Regions from separate parts of the Janthinobacterium sp. RA13 genome, predicted to be linked through region 2. Evidence: predicted binding sites of a transcription regulator. Region 2 holds the regulator's gene; the other holds the start of a gene.
The links. The regulator FNR, encoded in region 2, switches genes on or off when oxygen is low (the NO sensors DNR and NnrR bind a similar motif). The targets are predictions, from matches to a motif close to TTGATNNNNATCAA.
Positions count from the first base shown of each region.

Region 1: a site for FNR is predicted at 4,316-4,329, ahead of FG13_RS24935 (glycine-rich domain-containing protein). Genes of this name have one in related genera too.

Region 1 covers NZ_JQNP01000001.1:5,639,891-5,647,788, forward strand. The annotation lists gene FG13_RS24910 (MFS transporter) at 1-96, opposite strand, end outside; gene FG13_RS24915 (CDP-6-deoxy-delta-3,4-glucoseen reductase) at 180-1,205, opposite strand; gene FG13_RS24920 (SDR family oxidoreductase) at 1,218-2,135, shown strand; gene FG13_RS24925 (hypothetical protein) at 2,219-2,479, shown strand; gene FG13_RS30745 (hypothetical protein) at 2,647-2,916, shown strand; gene FG13_RS24930 (hypothetical protein) at 3,159-3,398, shown strand; gene FG13_RS24935 (glycine-rich domain-containing protein) at 3,486-4,199, opposite strand; gene FG13_RS24940 (CHASE domain-containing protein) at 4,388-6,247, opposite strand; gene FG13_RS24945 (glutamine--tRNA ligase/YqeY domain fusion protein) at 6,465-7,898, opposite strand, start outside.
Region 2 covers NZ_JQNP01000001.1:4,245,187-4,253,084, forward strand. The annotation lists gene ccoN (cytochrome-c oxidase, cbb3-type subunit I) at 1-874, shown strand, start outside; gene ccoO (cytochrome-c oxidase, cbb3-type subunit II) at 890-1,504, shown strand; gene FG13_RS18730 (cbb3-type cytochrome oxidase subunit 3) at 1,506-1,709, shown strand; gene ccoP (cytochrome-c oxidase, cbb3-type subunit III) at 1,702-2,622, shown strand; gene ccoG (cytochrome c oxidase accessory protein CcoG) at 2,625-4,007, shown strand; gene FG13_RS18745 (FixH family protein) at 4,062-4,586, shown strand; gene fnr (fumarate/nitrate reduction transcriptional regulator Fnr) at 4,590-5,348, opposite strand; gene FG13_RS18755 (response regulator) at 5,588-7,898, shown strand, end outside.

The DNA of each region.
Region 1 (7,898 bases), 1.4 Mb from region 2:
GATGGCCACGCTTTGCATCTGCACGGCCACCGTGCCCAGCACGCGGGCGGAAAGATAAAAGGCGAAGTTGCGGTGACGCAGGATGGCGAAAGACATGAGATTTCCAGGGAGCAGCGGGGTAGGGCGGTGATGGCAGCGGGCGCCGCACCAGCCGCGCCCCGCTGTCTGGACGGTGACGCTTACTTGGCCAGGTCGGCTTCCGTGGTGAAGGCGTCCGCGTAAAACTCGTCGGCTGGCAGCTGGCACAGCTGCACGAAATCGCGGTTGGCCGATTCGACGACGATGGGCGCGCCGCAGGCATACACCTGGTATGCGGACATGTCCGGCAAGTCGGCGATGACGGCCTGGTGCACGAAGCCCGTACGGCCTTCCCACGCGTCTTCCGGCAAGGCGTCCGAGACGACGGGCACATAGGTGAACTGCGGCAAGTCGGCGGCCCACTGGCGGCACAGCGCATCCATGTACAGGTCGTGCGGACGGCGGCCGCCCCAGTACAGGGTGATCGGGCGCGGCGATTGCTCGTTGATCATGTGCTCGACGATGGCTTTCAGCGGGGCAAAGCCCGTGCCCGAGGCCAGCAGCACGATGGGCTTGTCGGAATCTTCACGCAGGAAGAAGGTGCCCATGGGTCCTTCGAAGCGCAGGATGTCGCGCTCTTTCATGCTGCCAAACACCTGGTCCGTGAACAGGCCGCCGGGCATGTGGCGGATGTGCAGGCTGACCGGGCCGCCTTCGACGGGCGCGCTGGCCATGCTGTAGCTGCGGCGCTTGTTGTCGCGCAGCATGATTTCGATATACTGTCCGGCGCGGTAGTGCAGGCGCTCGCTGGCTGGCAATTGCAGGGTCAGCACGACGACGTCGGGAGCGACTTTCTCGATGGTGGTCACGCGCGACGGCATTTTCTTGATCGGGTAGTCGCTGCTGCCCGCCACTTCGCGCGCCTGCACCACGAGGTCGCCCTGGGGCACGGCGCAGCACAGCAGCGAATAGCCAGCGGCCGCTTCATCTTCCGTCAGGGAGCGGGCCTGGTATGGCTTATGCTGTACGTTGCCGGAGACGATCTTGCCCTTGCAGGAACTGCAGGCGCCGCTCTTGCAGCTGTACGGCAGGCCGACGCCGGCGCGTATCGCTGCCGACAGGACGGTTTCGTCCGCTTCACAGCTGAATTGGTGGCCGCTGGGCTGAACAGTAATTTGAAAAGTCATACAATCCTTGAGATGAAAAATATGTTAATGCACTCTTTGCGCAAGCCGTCAGGCTTGCCGCGCTTGCTGATCCTGGGCTGCGGCGACGTCGGCATGCGGCTGCTGCCGCAGCTAGCGGCGCGTTTTCGCGTCTTTGCCGTCACCAGCCAGCCGGCGCGCTGCGCGCAGTTGCGGGAAGCCGGCGCCGTGCCCATCGTGGCCAACCTCGACGACCGCGCCAGCCTGAAACGGCTGGCGGGACTGGCGACGATGATCGTGCACCTGGCGCCGCCCCGGTCGTCGGGCTTGCTGGACCAGCGCACGCGCAATCTGGCCGCCATTTTACCCGAGCATGCCCGCATGGTGTATGTGAGCACCAGCGGCGTGTATGGCGATTGCGCCGGTGCCTGGGTCGATGAAACACGGCCGACGGCGCCGGCCAATGCGCGCGCGAAGCGGCGCGTCGACGCGGAACAGGTCTTGCGCGGCTGGGGCGCGCGCCGCGGCGCCAGGGTGGCCATCCTGCGCGTGCCCGGCATTTATGCGGACGACCGCCTGCCTTTGAAGCGCTTGCGCGAAGGCACGCCGGCCCTGGCCGCGGAAGATGATGTCTACACCAACCATATCCATGCCGACGACCTGGCGCGCATCATCGAGCGGGCCTTGTGGCGGGGCAAGCCGGGACGCGTGTATCACGCCAGCGATGACAGCGAACTCAAAATGGCCGAGTATTTCGACGCCGTGGCCGACACGTTCGGCCTGCCGCGCCCTCCGCGCCTGCCGCGTGCCGAGCTGCGGCAAGTGGTTACGCCGATGCTGCTGTCGTTCATGTCCGAGTCGCGCCGCCTGCACAATGCGCGCCTCAAGCGCGAACTGGGCGTGCGCCTGCGCTATGCCCGCGTGGCCGATGCCTTGCAGTCGCTGTCAGCCGATGGCGCCGGCATCAGGTAAAATGGCCGGTTATCTGCGCACTTTGCTGGGCCGGCGCGCAGCGCGCCGTTCCCGCGCTGCGCCACTCACTTAAGGAATACCGCATGAGCACCCTCACTTACGAAGAATACCTGGACGAGGTCACCACCGTCCTGACGGAACTGTACGACCTCGACGACGAGGCCGCCATCAAGCTGGTGGTGGCGGCGCAGGACGCCGAATTTTTTGTCCCGCACGATGCGCATGAAGAAATGCGTACCGCCGAGCAAGCCAAGAAAGATGCGGTCACCCTGTTCGAGCGCAAGCAGAATCGCCAGCAAACGCAGGAAAAACAGCAGCAGCGCGTGCGCCAGCAAAAGAAGTAAGGATGGGGCAGTACGGGCTTCGGCGCAACGCCGGGGCCTTGCCATTTGATGCAGCGCAAACGCGCCACGGCGCGCTGGCGATATGGTGAGCGATGTCGTCACGCGTCTGGGCTCTTGTGGCGAGCTCTGCAGAGCGTGACGCTGTTTCCCGTCAGCAGGAGCGAGCCATGCGAACGACGAGTCACCCCAGCAAGGAACAGGTGCGCGCCTATATGCGCCGGCGCGAACGTGCGCTGCAGCCGCCGCCACCACCCGATGAAATTCGCCGGCAACTGGCCTGGTGCCGTGTGGACGATGCCGCATGCACTTGCGTTCCGGCCACTCCGGCCGGCGTGGCCGTGCAAGGCTGGCATTTATCCGCGGAAATGGCCCGCCTGAGCACCCTCATGGCGATAGCCTGGCTCATGCATAGCGGTGTTGCTCATCGTAAAAACTGATGACGTGCAGCAAACTTTCCCGATTTGAGTTATCCTCTAGCACATTCCAAGTGCGTCAATTCTCTTCAATTATCACAATTTTGCTTTAAGTTACGCAAAAATCAACAATAGCGTGTATTATATTGTTTGCGGCGTAAAAGCCGCATAAGTGATGGCGCTTTTTAGTGTGTTTACCCTGAATTATTGCAGAAGAGACATTCGGTTTCTTATTGCTCTAATACAACAAGTACGGATTTTTGATCATGTCTCTCAAACAAATTACCTCTTTGCCTACCTACAACCCGAATCGCGTCCTCGACGCGATCATCGACAAGCTGCAACTGAAAAACGATGCCGCCTTGTCGCGAGCTCTGGAAGTGGCGCCACCGGTCATCAGCAAGATTCGTCACAATACCTTGCCGATCGGCGCCACGATCCTTATCCGCATGCATGAAATCAGCGATTTCAGCATTCGTGAATTGCGCGAGTTGATGGCTGCCTAAGAGCGCCTGACAGACGGCAAACTGAGAGGTGCCGTCTGGGTAAGTCAGGCTTGCCGCGTGCGGCAGCCACATCTGTTTTCCGCTTTTCTATTGCGCGTCGCGGTTCAGTACCGGACGATCGACATAGAAACGCCCCATTTCCTGGCCAGTCGAGGACGACTTGACCACCGCTGCCGTCAATGAGGCTGGTGCGCTGGAAAATGCGGTGCTGGCAAGCCCGGTCGCGCGGCCCGAATACGCCGTCGCCTGTACCGCCGCACTGGAAAACGCCGTCTGCACGGCCCGGCCCGAGTAAGCCGTCGCCTGTACCGCCGCACTGGAAAATGCTGTTTGCACAGCCCGTCCAGAATACGCCGCTTGTACTGCCCGTCCCGAATACGCCGCCTGTACCGCACGCCCCGAATACGCCGTTTCTGCGCGGATATAATCTTCCCCGAACGTTTGCTCATACAATTGCTTCATGCGCTCGCCCACGCGGTGGTGCGCCGCTTCGTCGTCTTCGCCGCGCAAGCCGATGTACGGGAAGTGGTGGAGGAAGTAGCCGAACACCTGTTCGCAGTCCGCCGCATATTTCAGGGTGTCGAGGATGTGGTAGTGCCAGAAGGTATCGACGTCCATCAACGGTGCCGTCTCTTCTTGTGGAAATTGTTTCATCAGGATCAGGAAGCGGCGGTATTCGAATTCCACCGCATTCGCCTTCTCCAGGCTCCATCCTTCGCCTGACTCACGGTGCATCAGCTTGACCTTGATCGCGTCCAAATTCAAATCTGCAATTGCCTTGAAACTGTCGTTCGTATCCATGAATGTCCTTTTGTAAAGAGCGTTGTGGGAAATACGGTGAAGCAAGGGAAAGCGGCGGCTGTGTACTCCTGGCAAGTGGTCGAGGAATGCCTGGCCCATGGCGGGCGGGCGCTGAGTTGTTCTACATCAATATTGCATCTAATTACGAAATATGCAAGCTGAGCTTGCTTCATGCGGGCGCGCGCCTGTCAGCTGCTGGCCCGGCTTTCTTCCTGGTAGGGAAAGGCGGTGGCGTCCGCGCCCAGCGGCACGCTGACGTGCACGCTCATGCCGGCGCCGGGGCTGCTTTCGATGTAAAAAGTGCCGCCCAGCAATTTTATGCGTTCCTCGATGCCCACCAGGCCAAACGAGCCCAGCTTGTTGCGCCCGTCGATGGCCGCGCCCACGCCGTTGTCGCTGATGCTCATCGACACCGTATCGCGGCACTTTTCCAGCTTGACTTGCACGCGGCTGGCATTCGCATGCTGGGAAATGTTGCTGAGCGACTCTTGCAGGATGCGGAACAGGGCCGTCGCGCATTGATCGCTGAGGCAAATGTCGTCATGGCTTTCGTTCACTTCGCAGGCGATGCCCGTGCGCTGGCGAAATTGCGCCACCTGCCACTCGACGGCCGCATTCACGCCCAGGTCCAGCACGGTAGGGCGCAAGTCGTTGATGATTTGCCGCACGCTCTTGATGGTGGCGTCGATCTGCTCCAGGGTCGAGCGGGCGCGGGCGTTCAGGCGCGGATGGCGGCGTTGCGTGCGCGAGGCCAGCATGTCGGCGTCGATGCGCAGCACCAGCAGGTTCTGTCCCAGGTCGTCGTGGATTTCGCGCGCGATGCGCTTGCGCTCTTCTTCCTTGATCTGGTCGGCGTGCGCCGCCAGCCGGCGCAGTTTCTGGTGCGACAGTTGCAGGCGGATCTGGCTGGCGCGCAATTCCTCCGTCATGCCCGTCGCCATCTGGATGGCGCGCCGGCGCGACGACGCCAGCGTGTGGAACAGCATATACAGCAGCATGGTGCTGGCACAGCCGATCAGCAGGGCCAGCCACGGCAGGAAGGCGTCGAAGCGTGAATACAGGTCGCTCTTGCGCACGCTGAACAGCGCTTGCCACACGCGGCCATTGTGTTCGATCAGCATCGTACTGCTCAGATAGCGGCCCGAGCTGCCGGGCTGCCACCATGGCGCATGCATGCCCGCCGTCGTGCTGTCGAAGATGGGGCGCATGTTGTGCGGCAACTGTAGTGGCAAGTCCGGCTGTTCCGGCGCCTGCGGGCCGATATCGAACACGGTCAGGCGGACGTTGCGTACCGGCATGTCGGCCAGGGCGCTGCGCATCATCGACACCAGGTCGTAGCCGATGCCGACGGAACCCTGGTAAGCGGCGCGCCGCTGCTCCACCGTAGCGACCGGCATGCCGAAGCGGTACACGGGCAGGCGCATGGCCATGGCCGTCAATTGGGGGCGGCCGTGCATCGGCACGGGCATGCCGGAATTGCTGACGTTCCCGGAATCGCGCGACTGCGCCAGCGTTTCGGCGATCAGGGGGCGCGAGGCGATGTCATAGCCATACTTATCCGGGGCGCTGGCGATCGGTTCGACGTAGACGAGCACGGAATAATGGGCGCGTGGGGCAGGCGGATGGATGGCAAACGCCGGATAGCCGTCGCGCCCGGGTGGATAGTCGTGTTGCATGGCCGCTTCGAAGGCGGCGCGCTGCGTCTCGTCGAGTTCCTGGCTGTAATTGAGATTCATCACGCCCGGATAGTTCTGTTGCAGGGCGAGGTTTGCCACGTAGCGGTGAAATTGCTCGCGGCTCACGTGCGCATTGGCGTGGAACAGGCTGGCGGTGCCGCGCAGCAGGTTGGCATACGATTTGGTGCGTGATTCGATGCTTTTCTGGGTATTGCGCGCCAGATTGTTGAACTGTTCGCTGGCATCGCTTTCGATCGACAGCGAGGCTGCCATGTAGAACAACAGGCCCACCACCATCGACATCACAAAGCCGAGCAGCCACAGCGGTCTTTTTTCAACAGATAAGGGGTGTTCGCTGGCAGTAGAAGACATCGCCATCCGCATCAGGAAGAGGAATCGGGTGCCGCCTGGGCGGCGGAGGCTGGACTGCGTTGTAGAAGCGCCATCGACATTGTAAATTGCTCAATAGCTGCCTAATATACAAAATTATCGTGAATATAGTCAACTGGCAATATTCTCAGGTGATATATATGGTTGAAACGAAAAAAAACCGCCGCAGCGGTTTTTTGGGGTGAGCGGCATGCGCGCCTTATTTGGCGGGCTGCCAGCTGTCTTTCAGGGTGACGATGCGGTTGAAGACGGGCTTGCCAGGCTGGCTGTCCACACGGTCGGCCGCAAAGTAGCCGTGGCGCTCGAACTGGAAGCGCTGTTCCGGCTGGGCCAGTTCCGCACCCGGTTCCAGCCACGCTTGCACCACTTCCTTGGCCAGCGGATTCAGGGCCAGCTTGAAGTCCTTGCCGCCCGCGTCCGGCTGCGGGTCTGTAAACAGGCGGTCGTACAGGCGCACTTCGGCGGGAATCGCCGTCGGCGCGCTGACCCAGTGCATATTGCCCTTGACCTTGTAATTGGCGCTGCCTTCCGTGCCCGACTTGCTGTCCGGGAAGTAGGTGCAATGCACGGCGATGACCTTGCCGTTTTCATCCTTGTCAAAGCCCGTGCACTCGATCACATAGCCATAGCGCAGGCGAACCTTGCTGCCCGGCTTGTCGTCGATCGGCGGATACAAACGGAAATAGCCTTTATTCGGCACTTCCATGAAGTCGTCTTCCTCGATCCACAGCTCGCGCGAGATGGGGAAGGTGCGCAGGCCGCGCTCGGGGAAGTGCGGATGCACGGGCGCCGTGCATTCCACACTGTCGTTTTCAGGGAAATTGTCGATGATCAGTTTCAACGGACGCAGCACGGCCACCGTGCGCGGCGCTTTCGGGTCCAGATCTTCGCGCAAACAGCCTTCGAGCACGCTGTAGTCGATCCAGCCGTCGGACTTGGTAACGCCCGTGCGTTCGCACATCAGCTGAATCGCTTCCGGCGTGTAGCCGCGGCGGCGCATGCCCACCAGGGTCGGCATGCGCGGGTCGTCCCAGCCGTCGACGATTTTTTCTTCCACCAGCTGGCGCAGCTTGCGTTTGCTGGTGACGATGTAGGTCAGGTTCAGGCGCGAGAATTCGAACTGATGCGGCACGGGCTTGGCGAAGAAGCCGCCGGCCGACAGGGTTTCCAGCAGCCAGTCGTAGAATGGGCGGTGATCCTGGAATTCCAGCGTGCAAATCGAATGCGTGATGTTTTCCAGCGCGTCCGAGATCGGGTGCGTGTAGTCGTACATCGGATAGATGCACCAGGCGTCGCCCGTGCGGTGGTGATGCGCGTGGCGGATGCGGTAGATGGCTGGATCGCGCAAGTTCATGTTCGGCGAACTCATGGCATCTTCGCTCATCTTCGCGCGCAGGATGTGCTCGCCATCCTTGAATTGGCCCGCCTTCATGGCGCGGAACAGGGCCAGCGATTCGTCGCGCGGACGGTCGCGGAATGGCGAATTCTTGCCGGCCTGGCCGAAATTGCCGCGGTTGGCGGCCATGTCTTCGGCGCTCTGGCTGTCGACATACGCAAAGCCGGCCGTGATCAGGTACTCGGCCATCGCGTACAGCTGGTCAAAATAGTCGCTCGCGTAATGCAGGTGGCTCTG
Region 2 (7,898 bases):
GAAATCGTATTCCGCGTATGCGGGCGTGCAGGACGCCATGATCCAGTGGTGGTACGGCCATAACGCGGTGGGTTTCATCCTGACCGCTGGCTACCTGGGCATGGTTTACTACTTCATCCCGAAACAGGCCGAGCGCCCCGTGTACTCGTACCGTTTGTCGATCGTCCACTTCTGGGCGCTGATCTTCACCTACATGTGGGCGGGCCCGCATCACCTGCACTACACGGCATTGCCTGACTGGACGCAATCGATCGGCATGGTCTTCTCGCTGGTCCTGCTGGCACCAAGCTGGGGCGGCATGATCAACGGCATCATGACCCTGTCGGGCGCCTGGCACAAGCTGCGCACCGATCCGATCCTGAAATTCATGATCGTCTCGCTGTCGTTCTACGGCATCGCCACCTTCGAAGGTCCGATGATGTCGATCAAGACCATCAACTCGCTGTCGCACTACACCGACTGGACCGTTGCCCACGTGCATGCGGGTGCTTTGGGCTGGGTGGGCTTCATCACCATGGGTTCGATCTACTATCTGCTGCCGCGCCTGGCGGGCCGCACGCAGATGCACAGCACGCGCCTGGTCGATGTGCACTTCTGGGTGGCCACCATCGGCATCGTGCTGTACATCGCCGCAATGTGGATCGCCGGCGTGATGCAGGGCCTGATGTGGCGCGCGGTCAATCCGGACGGCACCCTGACCTACACCTTTGTCGAGAGCGTGAAAGCGACGTATCCGTACTACGTGGTGCGCGTGGCCGGTGGCCTGCTGTACCTGTCGGGTATGTGCATCATGGGCTACAACACCTGGATGACCTTGCGCGGCAGCAAACTCCCCGTCGCCCGCATTCCGGAACTGAACGCGGCGCACGCCTGATAGGAGCATAAGCAAATGAAATTTTCACATGCATGGATTGAGAGAAACCCCTGGCTGCTGATCGCCCTGGTCACGGTGGTGATCAGCATCGGCGGCGCCGTCGAGATCGTTCCCCTGTTCTTCCAGAAGAGCACGACGGAGCCGGTCGCCGGCCTGAAGCCGTATTCGCCGCTGCGCCTGGCGGGCCGCGACATTTACGTGCGCGAAGGCTGCTACAACTGCCACTCGCAGATGGTGCGTCCGCTGCGCGCGGAAACGGAACGCTATGGCCACTATTCGGTCGCTGGCGAATTCGTCTACGACCATCCGTTCCAGTGGGGTTCCAAGCGCACGGGGCCCGACCTGGCCCGCGTAGGCGCGCGCTACAGCGACGAATGGCACCGCACGCACTTGAACAACCCGCGCGACGTGGTGCCCGAGTCGAACATGCCGTCCTACCCCTGGCTGGCGAAGACCAAGCTGGTGCCTGACGAAATCATGCCGAAGATGCGCGCCCTGAAACGCCTGGGCCAGCCGTACAGCGATGAAGAGATCGCCGCCGGCCCCGCGCAGCTGCAGGACAAGACGGAAGAAGACGCCCTGGTCGCCTATCTGCAAGGCCTCGGTACATTAATCAAAACAAGGAATTAGCATGGCAATCGAAAACCTGTTTGACAGCGCCAGCAGCGTCATGACGGTGGTTTCCTTTACGACGTTCGTGGGCATCCTGTGGTGGACGTTCAGCCGCAGCAACAGCGACTTCGACGCGGCGGCACGCCTGCCGTTCGCCGATGACGCGCTCGACTATCCGGCCGAGGCCGAGATGAATCTGGCGAAGGAGCATCACCATGGCTGACTTTACCAATGGCTTCTGGAATATCTACATCGTCGTGCTGTCCCTGCTGGGCATCATCGGCTGCGGCGTGCTGCTGTACTCGCAGTCGAAAATCAAAGTGGTCGAGGGCGCCCCTGCCGACGGCACCACGGGCCACGTCTGGGACGAGGACTTGAAGGAACTTAATACGCCGATGCCGCGCTGGTGGATGTGGTTGTTCTACATCACCATCGTCTTCGCGCTGGCCTACCTGTTCCTGTATCCAGGCCTGGGCAACTATGCCGGCAGCCTGGGCTGGAAATCGACGGGCCAGTACGAGGAAGAGCTGAAGAAGGCGGAAGCCGACTACGGTCCCCTGTTCAACAAGTACCTGAGCCAGGACTTGAAGACGGTGGCCGCCGATCCGCAGGCGCAAGCCATCGGCCAGCGTCTGTTCCTGACCTACTGCGCGCAATGCCACGGCTCGGATGCGCGCGGCAACAAGGGCTTCCCCAACCTGACGGACAAGGACTGGCTGTATGGCGGCGAACCCGACATCATCAAGACCACCATCCTGCACGGCCGCAATGGGCAGATGCCACCGATGGGCGCCGCCCTGGGCTCCGAAAAGGATGTCGAAAACGTGGCCCATTATGTGCTGAGCCTGTCCGGTTCGACCTCGGATCCCGTCAAGTCGGTGCTGGGCAAGGCCAAGTTTGGCGCCTGCATGGCCTGCCATGGCGCCGATGCCAAGGGTAACCAGATGCTCGGCGCGCCGAACCTGACGGACAAGACCTGGCTGTACGGCGGCAGCGCCGATACCATCATGGAAACCGTACGCAAGGGACGCAGCAACACCATGCCTGCCTTCAGCGATTTCCTCGGCGAATCCAAGGTACACGTGCTGTCGGCGTATGTCTGGAGTCTGTCGAATCCGCAGGCACCCGCCAAGTAAAAATGGAACCTCAAGTCATCAAGATGTATGCGGCCCGCGAGCAAATCTACCCTCGCGAGGCCAAAGGACGCTACGCTACCTGGCGATGGGTATGCGTATGGCTTACCCAGCTCGCGTTCTACGGCTTGCCGTGGTTGACCTGGAATGGCAGGCAAGCCCTGCTGTTCGATTTGACCACGCGCAAGTTCTACATTTTCGGCGTCGTGCTGTGGCCCCAGGATTTCATCTATCTGGCGGCCCTGCTGATCATCTGTGCGTATTTGTTGTTCCTCGTCACGGCCATTGCCGGGAGGGTGTGGTGCGGGTTCTCTTGCCCGCAAACGGTATACACGGAAATTTTCCTGTGGGTCGAACGCCGCATCGAGGGTACGCGCAGCGCGCGCATGGCCCTCGACAAGCAGGGCCCCTCCGTGCGCAAGGCGTTCAAGAAGACGGCCAAGCACCTGGCATGGGGCGCCATCGCCCTGTGGACGGGCTTTACCTTTGTCGGCTACTTCACGCCGATCAAGGAACTGGCGCAGTCGGTGACCACCCTGAACTTCGGTCCCTGGGAATGGTTCTGGGTCTTGTTCTACAGCCTGGCAACCTACGGCAACGCGGGCTGGCTGCGCGAGCAGGTGTGCAAATACATGTGCCCCTACGCGCGCTTCCAGAGCGCCATGTTCGACCAGGACACCCTGATCATCACCTACGATGCCAAGCGCGGCGAACCACGCGGCGCCATGAGCAAGAAGGCCGGCAACAACGACAAGCTGGGCGACTGCATCGATTGCACCCTGTGCGTGCAGGTGTGTCCGACCGGTATCGATATCCGCAACGGCCTGCAGTATGAATGCATCGGCTGCGCCGCCTGCGTCGATGCCTGCAACAGCGTGATGGACAAGGTCGAGCGGCCGCGTGGCCTGATACGCTACAGCACCGACCATGCGATGGAAAACAACTTCAATTCGAAGCAGATACGCCAGCGCGCCATGCGCCCGCGCGTCCTGATCTACACTTCCATCCTGGCCCTGATCATCATCGCCGTATGTACCTCGCTGGCCCTGCGCACACCCCTGAAAATGGATGTGATCCGCGACCGCGGTTCGATGGGACGCGAAGTGGAAGACGGCATGATCGAAAACGTCTACCGCCTGCAGATCATGAACACGTCCGAGCAAAGCCAGCATTTCAAGATCAGCGCTTCCGGCTTGCCGGGCCTGACCTTGCTGACGCGCGAAGAAGTGACCTTGCAGCCGACGGAAACGCTGGGCTGGCCGATCCGCCTGCGCGTGCCGCACGGCGTCGGCGAGAAGGGGTCGAACAAGATTGCGATCGAATTGCAATCGCTGGACAACCCCTCGCTGCATGTGCGTGAAAGCGCGGTATTCATCGTGCCGCGTTAAAGCAGGAAGGCCGGTCCCCGCATGGGGACTGGCCGTTTACACAGGAGAATCACCATGTCCGACAGTCTGAAACTGCAAGCCCCCGCCGATCCCTGGTACAAGCATCGCTGGCCATGGCTGCTGATGATCGGTCCCGGCCTGTCCGTGGTCGTCGGCAGCTTCATGGGCTATATCGCGTTTACGCAACCCGATGCGCTGGTGGTGGGCGACTATTACAAGCAGGGCAAGGCGATCAACCAGGATTTGAAGCGCGACACGATCGCCAGCGACCTGGCGATGGCTACCAGTTTGTCCTACGACGTGGCGTCAGCGCGCCTCAGTGGTTCCGTGCACAGCTTCGGCAAAGCTTACCAGGGTCCGCTGCAGCTGCACCTGGCGCATGCGACGCTGCCGGAAAAGGACATCAAGCTGCTGGTGCGGCCCGATGCGGCCGGCAATTTCTCGGTGGCGCTGCCGATGCTCGAGCGCAGCCGCTGGCAAGTGCTGGTGGAAAACGACAAGCGCGAGTGGCGCCTGTCCGGCATCTGGACCTGGCCGCTGCAACGCAGCATCGCGCTGCACGCCGACGAGGAACTGTAAGCCTTATTTGCAGACGTCGGTACCGGCCGTGATGGCCTTCAGTTTTGCCGGCTGCAAGATTTCAATTTCTCGGTTCGAGACGCGCAGCCAGCCTTCCTTCTTGAATTTCGACAATAAACGGCTGACGCTTTCGATGGTCAGGCCCAGGTAGTTGCCGATTTCCTCGCGCGACATGCGCAGCTGGAATTTGCTGCTCGAATAGCCGCGCGCTTCGTAGCGCGACGCCAGGTTGACGATAAAGGCGGCAAAACGCTGCGTCGCCTGCATATTGCCCAGCAACAGCATGACGCTTTGCTCGCGCGTGATTTCCTGGCTCATCATGCGGTGGAAATGGCGCAGCAGGGTCGGCATATTGCCCAGCAATTGTTCCAGGCTGGAAAACGGGATTTCACACACTTCGCTGTCTTCCAGCGCCACCGCATTACAGTGGTGGCGGTCGGCGCTGATGGCGTCCATGCCCAGCAGTTCGCCGGCCATCTGGAAACCCGTCACCTGCTCTTCGCCGCCCGGATTGATCTGGTACGTCTTGAAGTGCCCCAGGCGGATCGCGTACAGGTTCTGGAACGAGTCGCCGATGCGGAACAGCGAGGCGCCGCGCACGATTTTGCGGCGGCGGCCGATGATCTGGTCCAGCCTGTCCATGTCGCCCATATCGAGGCCCATCGGCAGGCACAATTGATGCATGCTGCAGGTCGAGCATCGCGCACGCAACGCTTCCACGTTCACTGTAGGCAAGGTTGGAGTGAGTAGCGCTTCAGTCATGTCGGTACCTTTTAGAAAATGCAACAACAAGTTTACTGCATACAGGGTTGCCGTGTGCCAATTTCACGGCAATTTCGCTGAATAAACGACGTTCCGACTTTAATTATATGGCAACATCGTCAAAAGCCCATGCGGGGAGGGCAATTTGCGCGGCGCCGCTTGCCAAGCTGGGGTATTGATAGGAAAATTCCTGACAGCATTATCTGCCGCCTGTGCCGCCCGGTACTGAAAAGGAAATCATGAAGCCTCTCGGCATCAAAGCAAAAGTCGCGCTGGCCACCAGCCTGACCTCGATCGCCATGATCGCGCTGGTCACCATGATCCAGGTGCAGCACATGCGCGACGATTTCACTAAAGTACTGCTGAGCCAGCAGTCATCCCTGATCAGCCGCACCGCTGCCGAGCTCGACGACAAGCTGGGCATGCTGCTGCAGATCGTCACCCTGACGGCCCGGCAGCAGCCGCCGGAACTGATCGCCCGGCCCGCCCAATTGCGCGAATACTATTCGCGCCGCTCGATGCTGGTGCTGTTCGACGACGTGCTGGTGCTCGACGCGCAAGGCGCCGTCGTGGCCGACATGCCGGAAGTGCCGGGGCGCGCCGGCATCAATGTTGCCGAGCGCGAGTATTTCCAGACCGTCCTGCGCACGCGCCAGCCCATGATCACCGAGCCGATGCTCGGTAAATCGAGCGGCATGCCCATCGTGCAGATGGTGGCGCCCGTGCTCACCGCCGATGGCCAGGTGGCCGGCGTGGTGATCGGCGTGCTGCGCCTGTACAAGGACAACCTGCTGGGGCGTTTGCGCTCGGAAAAGGTCGGCAAGAGCGGCTATTACTTCATCCTCACGCGCGGCGCCGTGCCGCGCTACGTGCTGCACCCCGATACCAGCCGCTTGCTGCAGCCGCGCCAGCCGAACGCCAATCTGACGACGACCCAGCTGCTGAAGGAAGATGGCGAAGGCAGCATGGTCAGCACCAACAGCCGCGGCATCACGGCCGTCAACAGTTTCAAGCGCCTGAAATCGGTGAACTGGCTGCTGGCCAGCTCGCTGCCCGTCGACGATGCCTTCGAACCGTTCGATGGCGTGCTGTACCGGCTGGTGCTGTGGAGCATCCTCGCCTCGCTGCTGGCCGCCTTTGTTCTGGGCTGGGTCACCGTGCGCCTGCTGTCGCCGCTGGTGCGCCTGCGCGACACCCTGCTGGCCCTGCGCAACAGCGGCAGCCGTTTTACCCCCGTGCCGGTGCAGCAGCGCGACGAGATCGGCGAACTGACGGAAGCGTTCAACGGTCTGATGAGCGAACGCGACCGCCTGCAGCAGGAACTCGAAGCGCGCGCGGCGGAGCTGGAGCAGGAACGCGACCGGGCCGAGGCGGCCAACCGCGCGAAGAGCGATTTCGTGGCCAACATGAGCCATGAAATCCGCACGCCCCTCAATGCCGTGCTGGGCATGGTGTATTTGCTGGGCAATACCAGACTCGACACGGAACAGCGCAAGTATCTGACCATGGTCAGAGTGGCGGGCCAGTCGCTGCTGGGCATCCTCAACGACGTGCTCGACTATTCGAAGATCGAGGCGCGCCGCATGGAATTGTCGCCCGTCGAATTCGACCTCGACGAAGTCATGAATACCCTGGCCACGACGATGACGATGAATGCGGGCGAAAAGGAGCTGGAACTGGCCATCGCCGTCGAACCCGACGTGCCGCGGCGCCTCGTGGGCGACGCCCAGCGCCTGCAGCAAATTCTCGTCAATCTGGCCGGCAACGCCATCAAGTTTACCGAGAGCGGCGAAGTGGTGGTGGCCGTCAGCCTGGCCGAGAGCAAGAGCGAGAGCGGCCGCGCCTGGCTGCGCTTCGAAGTGCGCGACACGGGCATCGGCATGACGGAACTGCAGCAACAGCAGCTGTTCGCCGCGTTTTCGCAGGGTGACCAGAGCATCACGCGGCGCTTCGGCGGCACGGGCCTGGGCCTGGCCATCAGCAAGCAGCTGATCCACATGATGGGCGGCGATATCGCCGTCGCCAGCAGCGAAGGCAAGGGCAGCCGCTTCTGGTTCAGCGTGCCCTTCGAGATGCTGGCGCAACCGGCGGAAACGCGGCGCACGCCGGCTCTGGGACAGCTGCGCCTGCTGGTGGCCGACGACAACCGCACCACGCGCGAACTGATCGTCAAGCTGATCGAGGCGTGGGGCTGGCTGGCCGACGAAGTGGACTCCGGCTTTGCCGCCATCGAACTGTACCGCGAACGGCTGGCGCAGCAGCAACCGTACGACGTGGTGCTGGCCGACTGGCACATGCCCGTCATGGACGGTCTGGCCACGGCCAAGGCCATACGCCAGGCGGCCAGCGGCCAGCGCCAGCCCATCGTGGTGATGGTCAACGCCTTCGCCCGCAACCACCTGGAGGAAATCTCCAGCGCGGCCGAGGCCGACGTCGTGCTGATGAAGCCGATCACGGGATCGAGCCTGTTCGATGCCCTGCACCAGGCGCTGATCGCCAAGGACGACGGCGGCGAACAGCGCATCTTGCACCAGCCGCTGGGCACGGAAT